DNA from 4 places in the Micromonospora siamensis genome. Region 1 is predicted to be linked to each of the others. Evidence: riboswitches for the same ligand, from Rfam matches in the RefSeq annotation. Region 1 holds a riboswitch; each other region holds the start of a gene.

Region 1 (3,800 bases):
GCCGCTCGGTCGGGTCCGCGTCGGCGGGGGCGACCGGCAGCAGCGCCACCGCGATCGCCAGCGCCCCGGCGACGGTGCTGAGCAGGTCGTCGAGGCGGGCGTAGCGGTAGCAGACCAGGAACACCCCGATGGCGCAGAGGCTGCCGACGAAGACGTCGCGCATGCCGGTGCGGTGGTAGGCGCTGATCGAGTCGAGCACCGTGAACCGGCCGGTGAGCAGCGCGTCGCCGGCCACCAGCACGAACGGCAGGGCGATGCCGAGGACGCCGATGCCGAGGCGCAGCCGGCGTACGGTCAGCGCGTCCTGCGAAGGGATGACGGCCATCCGACCGACTCCTTCCCCACGGGCACCGGACACGGTTGCGCCGGCTCGTTCCACGATACGTCCGCCGCAGGTCACCGGTCACGTACGCGGAGTCACCCGACTGTGGCGGGAGATCACCGGAACCGGCGGACGGGACATCATGGATTGCTCGGCGGGACTACCGTGGACCCAGCTCCGCTCGTCCGCCCGGACCGCCGTCCGGGGGCGTCCACCAGCGGGTAAGGAGATCACCATGTCACCCCCCACCAGTCGTGTCCGCCGCGCCGCGGCTCTGGTCGCGCTCGCGACCACCGGCGGCCTGCTGCTGCCCGTCTCGACCGCCCAGGCCGCGCCCCGGCAGCAGGCGCCGGTCGTCACGCAGGTGGCCACCCAGGTCACCACCGAGCTCGGGGCGACCGCCACCGCCCGGTACGCGCTCGCCACGACGCAGCCCACGCTCCGGCAGGGCTCCCGCGGTGCCGCGGTGACCACGCTGCAGCGGCGGTTGGCGGCCCTGCACTACGACCTCGGCACGATCGACGGCGACTTCGGGCCGTCGACGTTCCACGCGGTCGTCGCGTTCCAGAAGGTCAACGGGCTCTCCCGGGACGGCATCGTCGGCCCGAACACCTGGGCCAAGCTCAGCAGCCCGGTGATCCCGAAGCCGCGGTACCGGCACTCAGGGCTGTCGCTGGAGGCCAACCTGAGCCGGCAGGTGCTCTACCTGGCCCGTGACGGGCAGGTGATCCGGATCCTGGACGCCTCCAGCGGCAAGGCGAGCACCCCGACCGTGCGGGGCAACTTCTCGATCACCCGCCGGATCGACGGCTGGCGGCAGAGCGACCTCGGCATGCTGTGGAAGCCCAACTACTTCTACCGCGGGTACGCCGTCCACGGCGCCACCTCGGTGCCGAACTACCCGGCCAGCCACGGCTGCGTGCGGGTGACCATCCCGGCGATGAACCGGCTCTGGGGCACCATCAAGGTCGGCCTGCCGGTGCACGTGTACGCCTGACACCGCGACGCGACGAACGCCCGGCCGGGAACCCCGGCCGGGCGTTCGTCGTTGCTGCCACCGGACACCGCCTGACGGTGGTGTCCGACCTCGGACCGCTCGGGTCCGAGCAGGATCAGAGGCTGAGCCGCTGACCCGGGAAGATCAGGTTCGGGCTGTCGCCGACGACGCGCTTGTTGCGCTCGTACAGCGCCTCCCAGCCACCCGCCAGGTCGCGGGCGTCCGCGATCAGCGAGAGGGTGTCACCCGACTGCACCACGTAGGTGTCGCCGCTCGACGCCGACCGGGTCTGGCGGGTCTCGCGCCGCTCGGTGCCGCGCGAGGCACGCTGCTCGCCACGGTCCTCGCGGGAGGACTTCGCCTCGGAACGCCGCTCGGACTTACGCTCCGACCGGTCCTGGGACTTCCGCTCCGAGCGCTGCTCGGACTTGCGCTCCGACCGGTCCTCCGACTTGGTCGAGTAGCTCTTCGTCGAGCCACCCTTCTTGCCGCAGACCGGCCAGGCACCGATGCCCTGACCGTCCAGCACCTTCTCGGCGATGGCGATCTGCTCGCTGCGGCTGGCCAGGTCGGCCCGCGCGGCGTACTTCTGACCGCCGTACCCGTTCCAGGTGCTCCGGGTGAACTGCAGGCCTCCGTAGAAGCCGTTCCCGGTGTTGATGTGCCAGTTGCCACCGGACTCGCAGGCGGCGACGGCGTCCCAGTTGACACTGGACGCCTGCGCCGCGGTCGCCGGACCGAACAGCGCCATGGCGCCGGTGACGGCACCGGCGGCCAGCGTGCCGACGGCGACGCGGCCGGTGATCTGACGCGTACGGGCCCGACGGTGACGGGCCTGGTAATCAGTTGCCATCTGTCGTTTCCTCCACGCCGACGAGGTGAGCTGTCGGGTTCGGGCCGAGGAGCCCGGCCGCACTGGGCGGCTTCACCCCGAGGTGTCATGCACCGAGGAACGTGTGGGTCCCCCGCTCTCTGCCTGAGGTCCAGGTACCACGGGCGGCGGCAGGATTAGGCGTTACCGTCCGTGGTGTCCGCGAGGAGCGGACGGATTCGACGCTAGGAGCGGTTGGTGCCGATTGCCCACTTCTTGTGAAGTTCTTCACCCGGACGGGCGATCGGGAGTTTTTCTCGCCGTGGCCTGGTTCGGTCGGTGGATCCGACCGCGCAACGTCCCACCAGGACACCCGGAAAAGCGCATCTGAACTGGGAAAATGCCGGAGCGCGAGGACCGTTGTGGACGGCGGCGAGGAGGGCCACGACCCCGCCCGGCGGGCCGGGAAGGTCTGCGGCGAACCAGCCGAGCGGGGCGGTCCGCACCGGACCTTCGGCGACCGTCGGTGACCGTTCATCGACGGCCGGCGGGACCTTCGACAACGATCGGACGACCCATTGTCCTCACCCGCGGTAACGTCACGAATACGCAGCGTCCACCCGGGACCTGTCACCGTCGGGCCGGCGACACCGCCCGGTCAAGGGTGGCCGGGCACGCCGGCGGCATCGGGCCAGAGCCGAGCGAGCGCCTCGGCCGGATACGGCGTCGTCTTCGGACCGTTCACCAGCCCGGCGTAGAAGTCGTTCATCCGCTCGGCGAGCGGGCCGAAGCGGTGGATGATCCGGGCGGCTCGCTCCGAGCGTTCCGCCGCCGGGTCACCGGCCACCACGGCGCGGATCGCCGCCGCCCGCTCCTCCCCCGGCCGCAACCCGGCCACCAGCCAGTTGACCAGGTACCGGGCCGTGTCGTAGCGGTCGAAGTCGCGGTGCGCCGCAAGGAACCTCCGCTCGTCGGCACAGAGGTCGAACGACGGGTGCAGGGCCAGCCCGAAGTCGGCGACGTAGACGCCCTCGCCGTCGGTCAGGACGTTGAGCGGGTGGGCGTCGAAGTGCACCATTCCCCGCGTACGCATCTCGGCCACCGCCGCCGCCCAGCCGGCGGCGACCCGCTCGATCGCGGCGTCCGCGACCGTGCCGCCCGCACCGACCCGCGCGGTCAGCCACTCGTGCACCGTGTACGGCAGGTGCTCCATGACGAGCACCAGCCGGGCCCGCGCCTCGGCGAGCTGCCGCAGCCGTTCGGCGACGGCCGCCGAGCCGCCCCAGTAGCGCACGGAACGGTCGAGCTCCGCCGGCACCGGCGGGGACGCCTCGGCGGGCAGCTCCCGCCAGTGGTACAGCAGCGGGAAGGCGCTCGCCTCGCCGGCCAGCACCCAACCGGTGGTCAGCGTGTGCGTCGCCAGCTCCCGCCAGGCGCCGAAGCCGGTGGAGCCGACCCCGTACTGGTAGTACAGCGGCAGCCCGAAGACGTTCGCGGTGGACCCGCGGTGAACGGCCTGCCGCTCCAGATCGGTCAGCGGCACCTGCTTGACGAAGACCGCGACGCCGTCGACGGTCGACCGTGCGGTGCGACCGCCGATGCCCGTACCCAGCGGGGTGGCCGCGTCGATCAGCCGCTCGAACCGGGCGTCGTCGAGCGCGGACAGCGCG
Region 2 (3,800 bases), 1.2 Mb from region 1:
CGCGACCAGGAAGAGGATCTCCAGCCCGATGTAGAACTGGGCGACGACCAGCACGCCGAGCACCAGCCCGTCGCGGACGGTGTGCCCGGGCCGGGTGAGCCGGACGACCTGCCAGAGCAGGAACGGCACCAGCCACTGCGCGGTGATGTGCGGGTGACCGTTGCTGTGCGACACCAGCGCCGGGGCGAAGGCCAGGACCAGCCCGCCGACGAACGCCGCGACCCGGGAGGTCACCACGTGCCGGGCGAGCACCACGTACCAGGCCAGGGCGGTGGCGGCCAGGTTGAGGGTGATGAAGACCAGGTACGACAGGGCCGCGCCGCCGAGCACGGTCACCGGGGTCAGCAGCAGGCCGGGCAGTTGCATGCCGACGTTGGTCATCAGGTTCACCCCGTCCGGGGCGTTCTGCAAAGTGGTGAAGAACGGGTTGTCCAGGTGGGTGGTGGCATGGGCGTCGAACGCCAGCATCCACTCGTTGAAGCTCTGGTCGCCGGGTCGGGTGCCGAGGAAGACCCCGCTCGGGTCGGCCCAGCCGCGCCAGGTCACCCCGACGGCCGCGGCGAGGTAGGCCAGCGCCGCGAACAGCACGGACCGCCACCCGGCCCGCCGGGCGGGCCGACCCGCGTCCGGCGTGGCCTCCCGCTCGGCCTTCCCGCCGGCAGCGTCCGCCGCGACCGCCCCGCCCGCGTCGGTCACCGCGCGGGGCTCGGTGGACCTGGCCGCCCCGTCGGGCGGCCCGGCGTCGGCGCGGGTGGTGTCGGCGTCGGTCGGGGCGAGGCTGGACTGGCGTTCCGTCACCCGTGGGATCTTACGGCCGCCACCGGCCTGTTCAGCGGTACGCCTCGACCAGCGCCAGCACCGCCGCCGGGTCCTGCACGTGGGCGTTGTGGCCGAGCCCGGGCAGGGTCACCACCGGTACCCCCAGCGCGCCGAGCTGATCGTCGGTCACCATCGGGTCGTCCTCGCCCCGGGCCAGCAGGACCGGGGCGTCGGTGCCGGCCAGCAGGGCGGGCAGGTCGGGCGCGCCGACGGCGAAGGCGCCCGGGTCCATGGCGATCCGCCACCGCCCGTCCTCGCTGCGCAGGCCCGCGTCGACGACCGGATGGTCCGGGGCGAACAGCCCGGTCAGACCGGCCACCCGCAGGTAGCGCCGGGCCGCCTCGTCCCGGGTGGCGAACCAGGTGACCGGTCGCTGGGCCAGCTCGCCGGCCCTGGCCAGTTCGGCCGGCGACCAGACTGCCTTGATGCCGAGCCCGACCACGGCGGCGACGGGCAACCCGGCCGTCCGGGCGGCCAGTGCCAGGCCCACCACCCCGCCCAGGGAGTGCCCGAGGACGACCAGCCGGTCCCGGCCGTCGAGTCCGCCGGCCACCCGGTCGGCGAGCCCGTGGAAGGAGTACCGGGACAGCCCGGGTGACCAGCCGTGGCCGGCGAGGTCCGGCGCCAGCCACCGGCCGGGCCAGTCGCGTTCCAGCAGGGGCGCCCACGGCAGCCACACCTCGCCGGTGGCGCCCATCCCGTGCAGGAGCAGCAGCAGGGGCCGGCCATCCGCCTCATCGACCATGGTGCGCAGTCTGCCACCGGTCGGACACGCCGCGCGAGGCCCGCCGTACGCGAACCGGACGCCGGCCCCCGTGGGGAGCCGGCGTCCGGTCGGTTCGTCGCGTGCGTCAGGCGGAGTAGCCGCGGGTGGCGATCCAGTTCGCCAGGTCGGCGGCGCTGATCCAGTACGCCGGCAGCGACGGGTCGGCCGAGTCGGCGATCCGTAGGGTCCGGCCGTTGTCCTGGTAGCCGACCACCGCGATGTAGTGGCCGCCCGGGAAGGAGTGCCAGCCGCCCTGGGTGTCGGTGGCGTCCCCGGCGATGTTGGCCACGACGCCGCGGCCGCTGCTGACCGCCTCGACCACGTCGGCGCTGAGCCGCTCGATCTGCGCCGACGACGGGCTGCCGGCGAACATCGTCGTCCGGTACGGGGAGCCCTTCACCATCTGGTTGAGCACCCGGGTGGTGTCCTCGGCGGAGTTGGTGCCCATCTCGGTGGTGCCGAGCGGGCCGGCGAGACCGTCCTGGGTCGTCTCGACGCCGCTGGCGCTCAGGGCGTTGCGCACGGCGGCCGGGCCGCAGTTGTAGTAGGTCGTCTGGGCCTCGTAGGTGTAGTCGAGCACCTTGGACGCCGGCGGCTTCTTAGCCGCGGGCTTCTCGGCGACGACCTTCTTCGCCACGGCCTTCTTCGCCACGGCCTGCTTGGTCGCCGCCGGCTTGGGGGCGCTGGTGGTGAGGTCCGGGTCCGGGGTGGCGGTCGCCGACGGCGACGCCGACGGGCTGACCGGCGCGGCGGCCGCGACGCGGGCCTGGTCACGGCTGGCGGCCTCGTCGAGGCGGGGGGCGACCTCGGCCACCGCCGCGGTCTCCTGCCGGGCCGGCGCCTGCGCGGGGCCGGCGATCAGCACACCGGTGGTGGACGCCGCCACGAGCGTCGCCGCCGCGGCGACCACGACCTGGTAGGGACGTTCGGTGGCGAGGCGCCGCAGCTGTCGCTTGAGGTGGTGCTTCACGTCTTTCCTCCACGGTACGGGGGGGGAGAGCGGCGCACCCCACCGAGGCGCGGAGGACTCACGCGCGGAAGGGGACGTCGGCCGGGGGCGGGCCGCTCGCGGGGATGGCGCCCGGTCAGCCGGGCGGAAGGTGGAACGCGGCGCTCAGCTCGCGCGCCCGGCGAGGGCGAGCGACGGCACCGCGGCACCGTGAAGGCGGAACAACCAAGGGGTGGGTTCGGGCACGGGTGGAGCTCCTTCCGCGACCGCCTACCGGGTTAGCTGACGGATTCGGGCGGGAAGAGCGCCCTACCGCGGGCCGTGGCCCTGCGGATTCACCCCGACGTACCTGGGTCCCCGGTTCGTGAACACGATTCGGCGGGTCCGTGCGGCGTCGCCACCTGCGATCGAGAACCGCTCCGGACCGCGCCGACACTACTGGTCGGTCATTGGCCTGCCAAGCCCTTGCCAGCTGCGGAAACACCGCCTGCACCGACGACGGTTTCCGCATTCGCGCACTGACCGCACTCAATGGGGACGGCGGTTCCACCCGGGCCGGAAAGGCGGGAACGGGACGGTCGGTGACCGAATTTCCCCAGTCGATCTCCGGGCTGCCCCCAAGCGTTCCCGATGACCGTTTCCGGTGAGAGGTGACCGGCGTCACCCAAATAAGCCGGGGCTCAACCGACCCGGGCGGGGCGCCACCGGGTCGCCGTGGTCGACGCGGTCGCCGGGGCGGAAGCCGGCGCCGGGACCGCGCGCTGCCGCGGCGCCGGCGCCACCCGGAGCCGCTGAGCCGCCGCGTACGCCTCGGCCGAGAGGGCACGGGCCGACTCGGCGGACAACTCGGCCGCCCGCCACGCCGAGCGCTCCCGCTCGGCGGCCACCCGGTAGCCGGCCAGCCGCCCGTCCCGGACCGCCCGGGCCAGGGCGACCTCCTGCTCCGCCGGGTGCCGGCGGGGGTCCCACCCGTCCCGGTGGCCGAAGACGTCACTGAGCTGGCGGGCCGTCAACTCACCGCGCCAGTGCGCCGCCATCGCCGCCTGGTGCAGCCAGCGCTCGCGCAGCGCGTACTCGGCCGGGGTGCGCGGGGTACGCGGGGCCGGCATCGCGTCGGCGCCGGTGAACCGGCGGGCGACCGTCTCCGCCTCGTCGTACGCCTGCCAGGCCCGGTCGACCTCCTCCTGGGCGGCCAGCCACTCCGAGCGCCGGCGGCGGGCGGTCTGGGCCGCGCCGGTCGCCGCCACGGCGACCTCGTCGGCGTAC
Region 3 (3,800 bases), 1.3 Mb from region 1:
TGAGCGACCTGACCCGGCAGGGGGAGCTGCATCCCCTGATCGTCCGGGTCCGCCGGCTGCCGCCCCGCCCCGGCGCCCGGGCCAGCTACGCGATCACCGATCGGCTGGCGGTCGGGCCGCTGCACTTCCCGGTCACCTACCAGGCCGACGTCCTGGTCGCCACCGAGGACGAGATCGTCACGGTGGCCCGGCAACAGCCGGCGACGACGGTACGCAACCACACCCGGTTGCGCCCGGAGCCCGACGGGCTGCTCCGGATCGACGTCGAGATCACCCTCTCCGCGCCGGCGCCGCTGTTCGCGTACGCCTTCCGCCAGGCCCGGTCGGCGCACCTGGCGCTGGCCACCCGGCTCGGCGCGGCGCTGGAGGAGGACGCCGCCCCGGCCACCGGCTGACCCGCGACGGTCAGCTCCGTCGCCGGGCCGCCGGTCGCCGCCGGCCCCACGGCTTGTAGGTCGAGACGGCCGTGGCGACCAGCAGCAGGCTGGTGGAGATCGCCGGCGGGACGATCAGGTCGGCCCGATCATGGCCGTCGAGGTGCGGCGCCGCCGCGCCGACCGCCCGCAGTCGCGGGGTGAGCAGCAGCAGGACCAGCCCCAGCATGACCGTGGTGAGCACCAGCTTGACCAGCACCCACCGCCAGCGCAGCAGCCCCCACGGGGTGAGCACGGCACTGGCCACGCCGACCAGCCAGACCAGCACGCTCAGCGGGGCGAAGAGGTAGGTGACCAGGAGTCCGGCCGCCGGATAGACCACTGTGGGCTCGGCGCCGCGCCAGCCGGCGAGGCCGAGGGTGAGCAGCACCAGGTCCGCGCCGAGCCAACCCAGCGAGGTGACCAGGTGCAGGGTGAGCAGGGCCTTGCGCCCGGCGGGGGAGAGTCGGCTCATGCTTCCCGATGCTCGCCGCCCGGGCCCGCCACGTCGTGGCCCGGGCGGCGACATCCGGCGTACGTCCCGGAGCGTAGACCGGTCAGTAGACCGACAGGTGCACGTGGTTGGTGTGGTCGCTGGACGGGTCCCCACCGGCCCCGCTGTACGACTTCCACCCGCTGCTGGGCAGCCAGATCTGCCGGTACCAGATCACGTAGAGCACGGCGAGCCGGTCGGCGTTGCGGATGAAGTAGGCGGCCAGGTTGTCGCCGTACGTCTTGTCCCCGCCGGTGGCGTCGCCGCCGAAGCCGCCCTTCTCGGCGGCGAAGTCGCAGGCCCGACCCTTGGGGTGCTCGCCGGATCCGCTGGGGCGGTGGCAGGAGACGTACCGGGTGAAGCCGGCGGCCTTGGCCTGCTCCAGGGCGTGCAGGGTGCGCGGGGTGATGCAGCCGCTGGCCGGGGTGGGGTCGTCGATGCTGCAGGACTCGGGCGGCCACGAGCCGTCGGAGTTGCGGGGGGCCGGATCGGCGTTGGCGGAGGAGGTGCCGCCGGTGCCGTCGCCGCCGCCGGAGGAGCTGCTGCGCCGCGCGGCGGCGGCCTCCCGCTTGGCCTCGGCCGCGGCGACCTCCAGGGCCTCCTCGGCCTGCTGCTTGCGCTTGGCCATCACCAGCACCTGCTTGCGCTGCTCGACGATCTCGCCGTCCAGGGCGACCTTGGTGCGGTTGGCCCGGTCCCGGGTGTCGAGCAGTCCGCGCAGCGCCCGGTCCTCGTTGGCGGCCACCTGGTCGAGCGTGGCGGCGCGTTCCATGAACGCGTCGGGGCTGCCGCTGTTGAGCAGCACCGCGGCCGTGCCGAGCCGGCCGGTCCGGTACGCCACCCCGGCGATCTCGCCGACCTTGGCGTCGCGGACGCCCAGCTCGCCCTCGATGGTCTTGAGCTGGGTCGCGAGGTCCTTCTGCCGTTTGGTGGAGCGGGCCAGCGCGGTCCGGGCGTCGATCCAGCCCTTGCTGGCGGCGTCGAGTTGTTCGCGCAGCTTCTCGGTGCCGCCCTCGTCGTCGCCGTTGGGCGCCTTGGCGGCGGCGAGCGGGCCGACGGCGGGCGCGGCGAGGGCGGGGGTGACCGGGCCGACGCCGGTGCCGAGGGCGAGCGTCGTCACCATCAGGGCCGCCACCCGGGCGGCGGTACGTCGTACGGGGCCCACTACTGGCATGCACATGTCCTTCCGTCAGCCGCCGACCGGGTTAGCTGACGGGTTCGGGACGGAAGATCCCTACCGCTGACGCGGATGCACCCCACGGACGTGGTTCCCCGGCTCGCCATGGCGGGCGATTAGGCGGCGGCCGCCGCAGGCGCCGGAGGGCGCCGCCCGGCGGTGGCCGTGGCCGAGCCTACCGGCGCGGCGACGGCCGCATGCGGCGCGGCTCCCCGCAACGCGCGGGGCAAGAGTTGCAAATGGGGCATAAGACCACGATAGCCGGAAAGAATTAAGCCTGTGCTAATCACCACTCGATCGACCCGCAGGCGCCGGCTGACGCTCCGGGTTCGACCTGCAACGTCGCGTGGTCGATCCGGAAGTCCTCGTGCAGCGCCACCCGGGCGGCCCGCAGCACCGTACCCACCTCCGCGCCGGGCACCATGGTCAGGTGCGCCGAGGCGACGTCCATGCCGGAGGTGAGCGTCCAGACGTGCAGGTCGTGCACCTCGGCGACACCGGGCACCGCGGTCAGCCGGTCGTGCACGGCGGTCACCTGGAGGTGGTCCGGGGCGGCCTGGACCAGGATCCGCACGGCGGCCCGCCCCAGCCGCCAGGTGCGGGGCAGGATGAACACGCCGATCGCGATCGCCACCACCGGGTCGGCCCACCACCAGCCGGTCAGCGCGATCAGCAGCGCCGCGGCGATCACGCCGAGCGAGCCGAGCAGGTCCCCGAGCACCTCCAGGTACGCCCCGCGCAGGTTGATGCTCTCCTGGGCGCCGGGGCGCAGCAGGGCGAAGGCGACCAGGTTGGCGAGCAGGCCGGCCACGGCCACCGCGAGCATCGGCGCGGCCAGCACCTGCGGTGGGTCACCGAAGCGGCGGACCGCCTCGACCAGGACGTAGAGCGCGACCCCGAAGAGCAGCACGGCGTTGGCCAGCGCGGCCAGCACCTCCAGCCGGTAGAGGCCGAAGGTGCGCTGCGGATCGTCGGTGGCCCGCCGGGTCGCGGTGATCGCGGCCAGGGCCATGCCGATGCCGAGGACGTCGGTGAACATGTGCCCGGCGTCGGAGAGCAGGGCCAGCGAGCCGGTCGCGAAGGCCGCCACCGCCTCCACCAGCATCAGCGCGGTGAGCAGGCCGAAGGCGGCCCAGAGCCGGCCGCGGTGGCGCTGCGCGGCGTTGCTGACCGCGCCCTGGTGGTCATGACCTGCGCCCACGCCCACACCCTCCGTCCTAGCCGCGAACCCAGCCCAATCTATGTTCACATTGCAATATGTGCAACTGACGGGTCGGGTGCCCGACCGAGGTGCTCACCCGGCCCGTCAGGACGCGTCGAGCACGGTCAGCCGCTGGGTGGCCCGGGACAGCGCGACGTAGAGCGTGCGTACCCCGGACGGCTCGGCCCGGATCTCGCCCGGCGCGACCAGCACCACCCCGTCGTACTCCATGCCCTTGGACTGGAGGCTGTTCACCACCTGCAACCGCGGGTCGGTGACCCCGGCCAGCCAGCCGGCGACCTCGTCGCGGCGCGGCACCGGCGCGATCACGCCCACCGTCCCCTCCACCTCGCCCAGCAGCGCGGCGACCGCCTCGACGGTCGCCGCCGGCAGCTGCGCCGCCGGCACCGAACGCTGCACCGGGTCCACGCCGGTGGAGCGCACCGCGGTGGGCAGCGCGAGGTCCGGGTGCAGCCGGCGGATCTCCGCCGCCGCCACCGCGAAGATCTCCGCCGA
Region 4 (3,800 bases), 3.0 Mb from region 1:
GAGGTTGGCGTACATCACCCGGTGGCCGAACTGGAGCTGCACGTACCGGTTGTCGCCACGGACCACCGTCCGGTCACCAGGCGCCGAACCGTCGAACGACACGGCCCGGTAGTACTCACCCGGCAGGATGCCGCCGAGGGCGTACCGCTGGCCGGCGGGGAAGGTGTACTGGAGCGGCGAGATGCTCTGGTAGGGGATCTCGGCGGGGTAGGCGGCCCGCTCCGGGTAGGCCCGCCCGTACACCGGGATGGTGGTCTTTCCGGGCTTCGGGGTCACCACGAAGCCGTGCGTCCACTTTGCGGTGGGCGCCGAGGCCGGGTTGTGGAACCACGCCTTCTGGCCGAGGTACCAGATGGCCGTCCAGTCGCCCTCGATGCCGGCCAGGGCGTACGTCTGACCGGCCGAGACGCGGGCGCCGTGGTCGGAGACGTACATGGTGTCGGGTGTCCCGTCCGGGCGCAGCCCCGGGTCGTTGACCAGCGGCGCGGCGAGGCTCGGCGCGGTACGCAGGATCACCGAGGACGACCCGCGCAGCGGGCAGGGTGCGGCCGGCGGGGTCGGCTTCGGCACACCGGGCGGCTGCTGGTTGCAACCGGTGAAGGCCGGCTGGTTGGTGGCGAAGTCCGGGTCGATGGTGACGAGGCCGGTGTGCGGGGTGCCGGTCGAGCGGAACGGCGCCTTCATCAGGTCGAAGTAGTGCGACCAGTCCCAGTACGGCCCCGGGTCCCAGTGCATGCCGCGTACCGTGCCGGCGGTGGTGCCGGGGACGTTGTCGTGGCCGATGATGTGCTGGCGGTCCAGCGGGATCTGGAAACGCAGCGCCAGGTGCCGGACCAGCTTGGCCGACGTCCGGTACATCGCCTCGGTGTACCAGGTGCCGTGCCCGGCGAAGCCCTCGTGCTCGATGCCGATGGACTTGGCGTTGACGTACCAGTTGCCGGCGTGCCAGCCGACGTCCTTGGCCTTGATGTGCTGGGCGACGTAGCCGTCGACCGAGCGCAGCGTGTAGTGCCAGCCGAGGTAGGTCACCGTCTGGACCAGCTTCACGCTCGGGCCGAAGTAGCCCTCGGTGTCGTGGATGACGATGTACTCGATCTTCTGCTGGGACGGCCGGTTGCCGATGTCGTGGTTGCCGTAGTCGCCCGCGGCCGGCCCGTACTGCCCGTAGGGCGCGGGGACCCACTCGCAGGCCAGCCGGACCGGGCACTCCAGACCGTCCGGCCGCTCGGCGCGGCGCAGCCCCAGCCGGTGCAGCCCCGACTCGTCCGGCGTGACGGCGGTGGCGGCGAGGTCGACCCGCTGACCGTCGTCGGTGGTCCGGGCCGCACCGAGGCCGATCTGGTCGTACACCTCGTCGGCGAAGGCCGCCGCGGCGTCCTCGGTGTCCGCGCCGGAGTACCGGGCCACCGCGGCGTACCAGGCCGCGGGGTCGCCGCCGGCGCCGACCGGCCCGCCCAGCTCCTTCTGGTACGACGCGAGCAGCGCCGCGCCACCGCGGATGTTGGCGCTCGCGTCGGTGCGCAGGACCTCCACGGGGAGGCCGGTGAGCGCGGCGGCGGCGTCGACGGTCTGCAGGGACGCCCGGGGCAGCGCGTCGCCGGCGGGTGCGGCGGCGACGGCCGGGTCCAGGGTGAGCGGGCGGGAGTCGTCGCCGCGCGGGTCCTCGTCGGTGTCCACGTGGGCGCTGGACGGGGTCGACGCGACCTGCTCGGCGTCGGTGAGGTGCATCGGGCCGTAGCCGCCGCTGGTGCTCGGTTGCCCGGCGTGGGTGTCCCACCGGGACTCCAGGTAGGAGACGCCGAGCAGGACGGTCTCCGGGACGCCGTACTCGGCCGCTGCCGCGGCGTACTGCTGCTGCCGGTCGCCGGGTTCGGCGGCCGCGTCGGTGCGGGGTGCGGCGGTGGTGGGGCCGCCGGCCACGAGGACGCTGGCCGCGGCGGCGGTGGCCGCCAGCAGCAGCCGTCTCCGTGTCGGGCCGGATGAGAGGTGCATCGAACCTCCTGATCGCCGATGGTTGCCTGCTCCCTCACCCTCGCCGCTGCATGGGTTCCGGTCAATACCTTGCAGGAATATGGGTGTCTACGAAAAAAAGCTTCGGCAGTTGGCGGCCGGGTTGCCGCATCTGGCGGCGGGGCGGGTTGCGGACGGACAACGACGATCCCTAATCTGATGAGTCGTCGACCGGTGCGCATCGCCCAACCCGGGCGGTGGCGGTCCGACACCGCCGAGTCGCCCGCGGGCGAGCCGGGGACCCAGGTACGCCGGGGTGAATCCGCAGCCACTGCGGTAGGGCGACCCCTTCCCGCCCGAACCCGTCAGCTAACCCGGTAGGCGGTCGACGTGAAGGAGTACGTCTCCCGGTGGCACACCATGCCCCGCGGCCGCCGTCGGCCCGGCCGGTCCCCGGCCATCCGGCGGCTGCGCCGCGCCCACGCTGGTCCCGCTTCACCACCGCACTCGCCGCCCTGGCCGGCGTCGCCGTCGTCCTGACCGGTGGCGCCACGGTGGCCCACGCCGAGCCGTCGGTCACCGAGATCGAGCAGCAGATCGACCGGGACTGGAACCGGCTCGAACCGATCATCGAACAGCACAACGCGACCCGGGCGGACCTGGCCGTCAAGCGCCGCCAGGCCGACGCCCTCGCCCGGCGGATCGAACCGCTCCAGCTCCAGGTCGACCTGGCGATGAACCAGGTCAGCGGCCTCGCCGCCGAGGCGTACAAGGGCGACAACCTCTCCGCCGTCAACGCGCTGCTGGCCAGCCGTACCCCCAGCGAGGTGGTCGACGGCCTGGAACTGCTCGACCGGTTCGCCGACCGCCAGCAGCGCCAGGTGCGTACGGTCGCCCAGCTCCGCGACGAACTGGCCGCGCAGAAACAGCCACTGGACCGGATGGTCGCCCAGCTCACCCGCACCGAGGCGCAGCTCGCCGCGAAGAAGCGGCAGATCAACGCCGAGATCGACCGGCTACAGAAGCTGCGGCTCACCACGTACGGCAACGGCGGCGGCGGGCCGCTGCGCCCCGCCCCCTGCCCCGCGACCTGGCCCGGCGGCGACGCCGGAGCCGTGGTCAAGTTCGCCTGCGCCCAGATCGGCAAGCCGTACGTCTGGGGCGCCGAGGGGCCGAACGCGTTCGACTGCTCCGGCCTGGTGCTCGCCGCCTGGGCGAAGGCCGGGGTGAGCCTGCCGCACAACGCCCGCCAGCAGCGCCAGGTGACGGCCAGGGTCAGCCGTGCCGACCTGCGCCCCGGCGACCTGGTCTTCTACTACCCCGACCTGCACCACGTCGGCATGTACGTCGGCAACGGCTGGGTGGTGCACGCCTCCCAGGCCGGCGTCCCGATCAAGATGAAGCGCGTCGACGACGGCCCGGTCAACAGCTACGGCCGCCCCTGAGGGGCACGCGGGAGCGCCTGGCCGGCCGGATCAACGGGTCGGCCAGGTGCGCCACTGCTGCCAGGAGCGGCTCGGCGTCGGGCCGCGCTGCCCCTGGTAGCGGGAGCCGTAGACCGCCGAGCCGTACGGGTGCTCGGCCGGCGACGAGAGCCGGAAGATGCAGAGCTGGCCGATCTTCATGCCCGGCCAGAGCGTGATCGGCAGGTTCGCCACGTTGGACAGCTCCAGCGTGACGTGGCCGGAGAAGCCCGGGTCGATGAAGCCGGCGGTCGAGTGGGTGAGCAGGCCGAGCCGGCCCAGGCTCGACTTGCCCTCCAGCCGGGCGGCCAACTGGTCGCCGAGGGTGACGACCTCCAGCGTGGAGGCGAGCACGAACTCGCCCGGGTGCAGCACGAACGGCTCGCC

The links. Region 1 has a riboswitch for cyclic di-AMP ahead of GA0074704_RS18500 (LysM peptidoglycan-binding domain-containing protein). Riboswitches for the same ligand answer to the same signal wherever they lie in the genome.
Region 2: another riboswitch for cyclic di-AMP. It lies ahead of GA0074704_RS12940 (C39 family peptidase); the one in region 1 lies ahead of GA0074704_RS18500 (LysM peptidoglycan-binding domain-containing protein).
Region 3: another riboswitch for cyclic di-AMP. It lies ahead of GA0074704_RS23935 (coiled-coil domain-containing protein); the one in region 1 lies ahead of GA0074704_RS18500 (LysM peptidoglycan-binding domain-containing protein).
Region 4: another riboswitch for cyclic di-AMP. It lies ahead of GA0074704_RS03290 (C40 family peptidase); the one in region 1 lies ahead of GA0074704_RS18500 (LysM peptidoglycan-binding domain-containing protein).

What each region holds. Positions count from the first base shown of each region.
Region 1 is NZ_LT607751.1:3,973,853-3,977,652, forward strand. Features, by position in the region: gene GA0074704_RS18490 (DUF998 domain-containing protein) at 1-325, opposite strand, end outside; gene GA0074704_RS18495 (L,D-transpeptidase family protein) at 558-1,319, shown strand; gene GA0074704_RS18500 (LysM peptidoglycan-binding domain-containing protein) at 1,435-2,172, opposite strand; cyclic di-AMP (ydaO/yuaA leader) riboswitch at 2,173-2,344, opposite strand; gene GA0074704_RS18505 (hypothetical protein) at 2,789-3,800, opposite strand, start outside.
Region 2 is NZ_LT607751.1:2,798,537-2,802,336, reverse strand. Features, by position in the region: gene GA0074704_RS12950 (hypothetical protein) at 1-798, opposite strand, end outside; gene GA0074704_RS12945 (alpha/beta fold hydrolase) at 830-1,564, opposite strand; gene GA0074704_RS12940 (C39 family peptidase) at 1,671-2,555, opposite strand; cyclic di-AMP (ydaO/yuaA leader) riboswitch at 2,787-2,925, opposite strand; gene GA0074704_RS12935 (hypothetical protein) at 3,215-3,800, opposite strand, start outside.
Region 3 is NZ_LT607751.1:5,270,881-5,274,680, reverse strand. Features, by position in the region: gene GA0074704_RS23945 (hypothetical protein) at 1-395, shown strand, start outside; gene GA0074704_RS23940 (hypothetical protein) at 406-888, opposite strand; gene GA0074704_RS23935 (coiled-coil domain-containing protein) at 971-2,080, opposite strand; cyclic di-AMP (ydaO/yuaA leader) riboswitch at 2,085-2,216, opposite strand; gene GA0074704_RS23930 (cation diffusion facilitator family transporter) at 2,370-3,284, opposite strand; gene GA0074704_RS23925 (HelD family protein) at 3,390-3,800, opposite strand, start outside.
Region 4 is NZ_LT607751.1:714,013-717,812, forward strand. Features, by position in the region: gene GA0074704_RS03285 (N-acetylmuramoyl-L-alanine amidase) at 1-1,992, opposite strand, end outside; cyclic di-AMP (ydaO/yuaA leader) riboswitch at 2,213-2,350, shown strand; gene GA0074704_RS03290 (C40 family peptidase) at 2,361-3,395, shown strand; gene dcd (dCTP deaminase) at 3,426-3,800, opposite strand, start outside.